Regions from separate parts of the Actinocorallia aurantiaca genome, predicted to be linked through region 1. Evidence: riboswitches for the same ligand, from Rfam matches in the RefSeq annotation. Region 1 holds a riboswitch; the other holds the start of a gene.
The links. A riboswitch is a leader RNA that binds a small molecule or an ion and turns the genes downstream of it on or off. The one in region 1 is predicted to bind cyclic di-AMP.
Positions count from the first base shown of each region.

Region 2: it holds a riboswitch for cyclic di-AMP, as region 1 does, so the genes downstream of both, ABD327_RS04160 (C40 family peptidase) here and ABD327_RS25520 (C40 family peptidase) in region 1, are expected to answer to the same signal.

Region 1 covers NZ_BAAATZ010000021.1:268,342-271,737, reverse strand. The annotation lists gene ABD327_RS25530 (NYN domain-containing protein) at 1-200, shown strand, start outside; gene ABD327_RS25525 (C40 family peptidase) at 366-1,331, shown strand; cyclic di-AMP (ydaO/yuaA leader) riboswitch at 1,722-1,919, shown strand; gene ABD327_RS25520 (C40 family peptidase) at 2,006-2,488, shown strand; cyclic di-AMP (ydaO/yuaA leader) riboswitch at 2,576-2,728, shown strand; gene ABD327_RS25515 (CHAP domain-containing protein) at 2,740-3,396, shown strand, end outside.
Region 2 covers NZ_BAAATZ010000003.1:220,650-224,045, reverse strand. The annotation lists gene ABD327_RS04170 (RDD family protein) at 1-507, opposite strand, end outside; gene ABD327_RS04165 (amino-acid N-acetyltransferase) at 728-1,240, opposite strand; cyclic di-AMP (ydaO/yuaA leader) riboswitch at 1,370-1,514, shown strand; gene ABD327_RS04160 (C40 family peptidase) at 1,517-2,455, shown strand; gene ABD327_RS04155 (LuxR C-terminal-related transcriptional regulator) at 2,578-2,808, opposite strand; gene ABD327_RS04150 (LacI family DNA-binding transcriptional regulator) at 3,182-3,396, shown strand, end outside.

The DNA.
Region 1 (3,396 bases):
CTCCGCGCGGGGTGCGGGTGCTCTTCAGCCGGCCGGGCCAGATCGCGGACGAGCTGATCGCCGAGCTGGTGCGGGCCGAGCCCCCGGGCCGGCCCTTCGTGGTGGTCTCCTCCGACCAGGAGGTGGCGGCCTCGGCGCGGCGCGCGGGGGGCCGGACGGCCACCGCGACGCTGCTGCTCAAGCGGCTGGGACGTTTCTGAGTTCGAGGCCGTGCCTGCGAAGACGGTGAAGGTTCTGAGAAACGCGTGATTTATAGGGGTTTCGGTTGAGGAAGACCCCCGCCTTCACTAAGGTCAACGGCGACAACAGAATTCCCAGAAGGGTCGCCCCCCGCCGTGGCCAGTGCTCGTCCGAAGATCCGCCGCATGGCCGCAGTCTGCCTGGTGCTCACCGCCTCCTGGAGCATTCCCGGAGCCGTTCAGGCGCTGCCCGCCGAGCCGTCGCGGGCGGCCGCCCAGAAGAAGCTCGAGAAGCTCGACCAGCAGGTCGAGCAGCTCGTCGACAGGTTCAACAAGGTCAACGGCGAGCTCAAGGTCGCCAAGCGGAAGCTGGAGTCGGCGAAGAAGTCCGCCAAGCGCGAGACGCTCGCCTACGAGAACGCGCGGCGCGGCGTGGTGCAGATGGCCGCGGACGCCTACAAGACCGGTGACGTCAACGAGGTCTCGGCGCTGTTGTCCTCCGGCGACCCGCAGACCGTGCTGGACCAGGTGTCGATCTTCTCGCACGTCTCCCAGAACCGGGGCGACAAGATCAAGGACTTCCTCTACGCCGCCCAGCGGGTGGAGCGCGAGAAGGGCCACGCCCAGGAGTCCTACGACAAGGTCAACGCCAAGGCCAAGGACCTCAGGCAGCAGAAGAGCGTCATCGAGAAGGCCATCACCAAGCAGCGCTCGCTGGTGCAGCGGCTGGGCGGGGACACCCCCTCCACCACGGCCACCCCGCAGGGCGGCAACTACAGCGGCCCGGCCACCGGTTCGGCCAAGACGGCCCTGGAGTACGCCTACAAGCAGCTCGGGAAGCCCTACATCTACGGCGGCGCGGGCCCGACCGGCTTCGACTGCTCCGGCCTGACGATGCGGGCATGGGGTGCGGCGGGCGTCTCCCTGCCGCACAACGCCGCGGCGCAGTACTCCTTGACCTCCTCCAAGCGGGTCTCCTACGCGGACCTCCAGCCGGGTGACCTCATCTTCTTCAGCGGCCTCGGCCACGTCGGCATGTACGTGGGCGACGGCAAGATGATCCACGCCCCGCGCACCGGGAAGAACGTGGAAGTAGTGAGCATCACGGAGGGCTACTACCGCAGCCGTTTCGTGGGCGGCGGGCGTCCCTAGAACCCCCCGAAACACCCCTGTAACAGGCGGATATGCCCCGGTCAGAGGCCTGTCACCACCGGTGAGACCTGTGTCACCCGGCCGTTAAAGCCCGCTTCACCTGGGCTTTCCTTACTTTGCTGGGCATTTGCCTTTCCTGGTTTCTTTGATACCTTCATGGAAGCGCGACGTTATCCGAACGTTGCCAACCGGTGGCGTTCTCCAGACGCCATGCTGTGATCTAAGCCGATCAACTGATCCGAGAGCCGGTGTCGTGGCAGACACCCGAGCCGCGCAGTGAAGCGTAGGACAGTGATTCTCGAGTCGGCGTCACAAGTCCATCCGCGTCCTTCCGACGATCAACGGAGCCATCAGGGGTTCCGTCCGGGGCCCCATCGCGTCCCCTCGTCCGAGAAGGCAACGCCGAGTCCGTGTACGCACACGGAGCCGGGGACCCAATCCGAACACACCCCGCACCACCCCCAAAGGGTGTGGGCCATGTGTTCGGCGGGGTGAATCGGAAGGCTGCGCAGTCAGGCAGCCGACCGTAGGACGAACCTTCCTGTCCGAACCCGTCAGCTAACCCGGTAGGCGTCAGGAAGAAGGAGATTCCCCTGTCTCGCAATCTTGGCATCCGCCTGCCCTCTGTAAGTCGTAAGCAGCTGGCCACCGGCCTGCTCGCAGCAGCCGCAGTCATGACTCCCGTAGTGGCCGTACCGGCCCCCGCGGAAGCCGCGGCGGTCAGCGCCACGACGGTTCAGAAGACCAAAAAGGTCAAGAAGAAGAAGTCCTGGTCCCATCGCCAGCAGGTCGCCCAGAAGGCTTTGAAGTGGGCGAAGAAGAAGAAGGGCAGCCCGTACGTGTACGGCGCGACCGGCCCCAACTCCTTCGACTGCTCCGGGTTGGCGGGCTACGTCTACCGCAAGGCGGGCGTGAAGCTGCCGCGCACGACCGGAGCCATCTACAGCGGCGTCGGCAACAAGGTCAAGTGGAAGGACCTCGCCCCTGGCGATCTGGTCTTCTTCTACGGCGGCCGCAGCCACATGGGCATCGTCTCCAAGGTGACCGGCAAGAAGGTCTACATGATCCACGCGCCGCGCACCGGTGACCACGTCCGACAGGTGCTTCTCGACAAGTACCGCAAGCAGAGCTTCAACGGAGCCGTCCGGCCTTACTAGGCGGCTCGCGGCGGCGGAGAAACCTCCGCTCCGCCGCCCAGCAGGACCATCCGACAAGTCAGACGCGGGACTGGTCCCCTCCGGGGGACCGTCCTCCCGCCGAGTCCGCTGTGAAGCGGAGCCGGGGAACCAACCGCCGGTCGCACAGACCGGCACGGGGTGAATCGACGGCCAGCCGTCGTAGGGCTATTCCAGGCCCGAATCCGTCAGCTAACCCGGTAGGCGGCATGGAAACAGGAGTTGAGCAGCACATGACCGGTCGTCACCACCGCAAGAACGTCTCCCTGACCGCCAAGATCGCGGGCGGTCTGCTCGCCGGAACCACCCTGGCCAGCACCTTCGCGGTCGCCGCGAACGCCAACACCCTCCCCGAGACGAGCGGCTCCGGCAAGGGCACCGTGAGCGCCGCCTCCCTGCACACCGGCCTGGTCCTGGACGGACTGACCACCGGCGGGACCTTCGAGAACACCGACGCCGCCGAGCGGACCGAGCAGAGCTCCGAGAGCCGCGACGAGTCCGCCGAGAAGAGCGAGAAGTCCGACACCGGCAAGAAGGTCGGCAAGAGCGCCTCCGCCGACGACTTCATCAAGAAGGCCAAGACCCAGCTGGGCATCCGCGAGGACGGCTCCGGCAAGACCAAGTTCCAGGAGTGGTACTCCAAGACCGCGCGCGCGGCCGAGACCGTCGAGCGCGACGGCGGCAGCCGCAACTCCTACCTGAGGGCCGCCTGGTGCAACATGTTCGTCTCCTGGGTCGCGGAGGAGACCGGCACCAAGGACACCGTCGGACAGGACGCCTGGACCATCGCGCACGCCAAGTGGTTCAAGAAGCAGGACCGCTGGGGCACCACCCCGAAGAAGGGCGCCATCGTCTTCTTCAACTGGCAGGGCAAGAAGAGCCTGGACAGC
Region 2 (3,396 bases), on a different contig from region 1:
ATGGATCGCCTGGAAGAGCGGACGGTCCCAGATCGACCACAGGTAGGCCATGAGCACCCCGGCCGCCGCGACGAACATGAAGAAGAGAAAGAAGGACCAGACCTTCACGCCCAAGAGCAAGAACAGGAAAATACCCAGCATGTAACCGAGATTGTTGATGGCCGCACGCCATACCGCCGTCATCAGGGGCAGCTGGTCCCCCGCGGGATCCGCCAGCACGACCCGCAGGCCGATCTGGCGCTTGCCGAGCGTCCGGCCCCAGAAGGCGAGCTGTACGGCCTCGTAGAGGAACGGCAGCAGCGCCACCACGACGAATGTCGTCCACAGGACCGGAGTCGACCAGGCGCCGTCCTCCTCCTTGTTCACGCCGATGGAGGCGAGAACGATGGGGAAGACCAGCGCGAAGCCGGCGACCCACACCAGGCCGGCGTCGATGAGCCGGGCCAGTGCGCGTTGCTTGAATGCCGCCAGCGGAAGGTTCTCGGCCGGGTGCGGACCGGAGGGCACGGGCGGTTGATAAGTCTGCCGGGGCGCTTCCTCTCGTTCGGGATATGAAGAGTTCGGTGGTCCATATCCCGAGTGCCCGTCATATCCCGGACTGGGCGGACCATACCCGGGCTGTTGCGGGGGGCGAGGAGCCCCGTAAGGACCTTGCGCGGGCGGGGGCGGGCCATATCCGCCACCGGAACGCGGGCCGTACGGGTTGGGGGGTTCGGTCATGATGTCGTCATTCCTCCAAGCGGAGCAGCATCCGCGTGTTTCCCAGCGTGTTCGGCTTCACCCGATCCAGGTCGAGGAACTCCGCGACCCCGTCGTCATAGGACCGCAGAAGCTCTTCATAGACAGCATGCGACACCGGAGTGCCCTGGATCTCTCGGAAACCGTGACGCGCGAAGAACTCCACCTCGAAGGTAAGGCAAAAAACTCGCCGGACACCCAGTTCTCGCGCAGTGGACAGAAGTCGGCCGACGATCTGGTGGCCGATCCCCATGCCCCGGCATTCCGGATCGATTGCGACGGTGCGAACCTCGGCGAGGTCCTCCCAGATCACATGGAGGGCACCGCATCCGATGATCCCTCCCAGTTGCGGGGCATCGGCGACCCAGAACTCCTGGACGTCCTCGTAGAGGTTCACCGTGCTCTTCTCGAGAAGACGCCGTCCGGGGCCGCCGTACGTGTCGACGAGACGCCGGATGTCACGGACATCGGGCGTGCGCGCCCGCCGGATCGTCAACTCCATAGAGCCTTGAGACTAGTGGCAACGGGCGACTTCACGGACCCGGAACGACCTGCGAAATCAGTCGCCGTGGTTGGCACGGACGGCAGACTTCGTTAGTCTCCTCCGCTGAGTGTCGACAGCAGTTCGCATCTGCTGTACCCGCCGCATCCCGACCGCTCCGCGCGAAGGGAGCCGGGGACCAGCGCAGGACCCCGGGTGCAACCGCGAAGGCGCGGAGGGGCTGCTCCGGCCCCCACCCGAAAGCTGACCCGGTAGGCGGCCGAGGAGAGGAAAACCGTGAAGCTCGCCCACCACCGTCTGCTCGCCCTGATCTGCGGTGTCACCGCCGTCGCCGTGTCCGTCCCGGGCATCGCGCACGCCGAACCCGACCCGATGAAGCGGATCGAGTCCGTTCACGAGGAACTGGAAAAGGTCAGCGAGCAGATCAACGGACTCAAGGTCAAGCTGAAGCAGGCCGAACGCGCGGCCAAGGTCGCCTCGGACAACGCCTCGCGCCAGCAGAAGGCTCTGGACGCCATAGCGCAGGAGGTGAGCGGGCTGGCCGCCAACAGCTACATGAGGGGCGGCACCGACCAGGCGCTCATCCTCGCCACCTCCGACGACCCCCAGGAGTTCCTGGACCAGAGCTCGACGCTCACCTACTTCGCCTCCCAGAGCGGCACCAAGGTGACGGAGCTGCTTTCGGCGATGCAGGCGGCGCAGCGCGCGAAGAAGGCGGCCGACGACCGGGCGGGACAGGTCCGCAAGCTCAACAACCAGCTGACCGACCGGCAGAAGAAGCTCAAGGACGACTACACCCAGATCCGCGACAAAATCGTCCGCAAGGATCCCAAGAAGATCGTCGACATCCCGCCGGTGCCGGGGGCGGGCAAGGCCGCCGAAGCGCTGCGGCTGGCGCTCTCCCAGCTCGGCAAGCCCTACGTCTGGGGCGCGGACGGGCCTAACAGCTACGACTGCTCCGGGCTCACCATGTGGGCCTACGCGCAGGTCGGCATCAACCTGCCGCACTACACCGGAAGCCAGTGGAACGCCGGCGCCCACGTCGGCCGGGACGAACTGCAGCCGGGCGACCTCGTCTTCTTCTACAGCGACCTGCACCACGTCGGCCTCTACATCGGCGACGGACAGATGGTGCACGCCCCCCAGACGGGCGACGTCGTGAAAATCGCGCCGATCGGCGGGAGGCCCTTCGCGGGCGGCGTACGCGTCGCCTGAGGGCGCTCCGGAACGGGACACGGGAGAACGGAAACGCCGTCACGGGAACCCGGAGGTTCCTGTGACGGCGGCGTTCGCCGGGCTTCACCGGGGTCTCCGGCTCACCCGCTCCGCGGTCGTCGCTAGATGAGTTGCCGGCGAGCCGCCCACACGACGGCCTCGATGGGGGTGTTGACGTCGAGACGGTCGCAGATGGCCCGAAGCCGGCGACGCAGGGTGCGCGCGCTGAGTTCGAGCTTCCGGGCCGCCACGTCGGCGGTCACGCCGCTGGCGATCTGAGCCAGCAACTTCAGTTCATCCTCGCTCAGCCGGGGTTCGTCGAAGGCCCGGCGCGCGAGTGTGCCCTGATCCACTCCATTCCTCCCTCGTCGCTGATGCTGACCGCGGGGGTGCAGCTCGTCGCTGCTTCGGGCGATGGGTCCAGTACTACTGATCGTCGGTGGCCGGACTCGGCCGATGCGTCGTTCGGATGCCATTCGCGGGGAACGCTGAGTAACGTCGGCTCGAGAGAAGGGTCATCGGTTGCAGCCTTCCCCTCTCCGGTCCGTGAATCGTTTCAAGCTCCCTACGATCCGGAACGCTAGGCGGCCGGATCCGGACCGTCAAGCTCCCGGAGAGCGCGAAAAGTGACCCCTGAATCACGTCCCGTGCCGTCGCCGAGGCGCGTCGACCCACGAAAAGCCGTTAACCTGCGACAACCCATCCCGACTCGGGGGGAGTGGACTGATGCGAGCAAGTATTCGTGAGGTTGCGCGTCGCGCGGGAGTTTCAGTTGGGACCGTTTCGAATGTCCTAAACCGGCCAGACGTCGTGGCCGAAGCCACCCGGGTCCGCGTCCTCACCGCCATCGAGGAACTCGGTTTCGTCCGCAACGAAGCGGCGCGGACCCTGCGCAAGGGCTCGGGGCGAACACTCGGAGTGATCGTCGAGGACATCTCCAA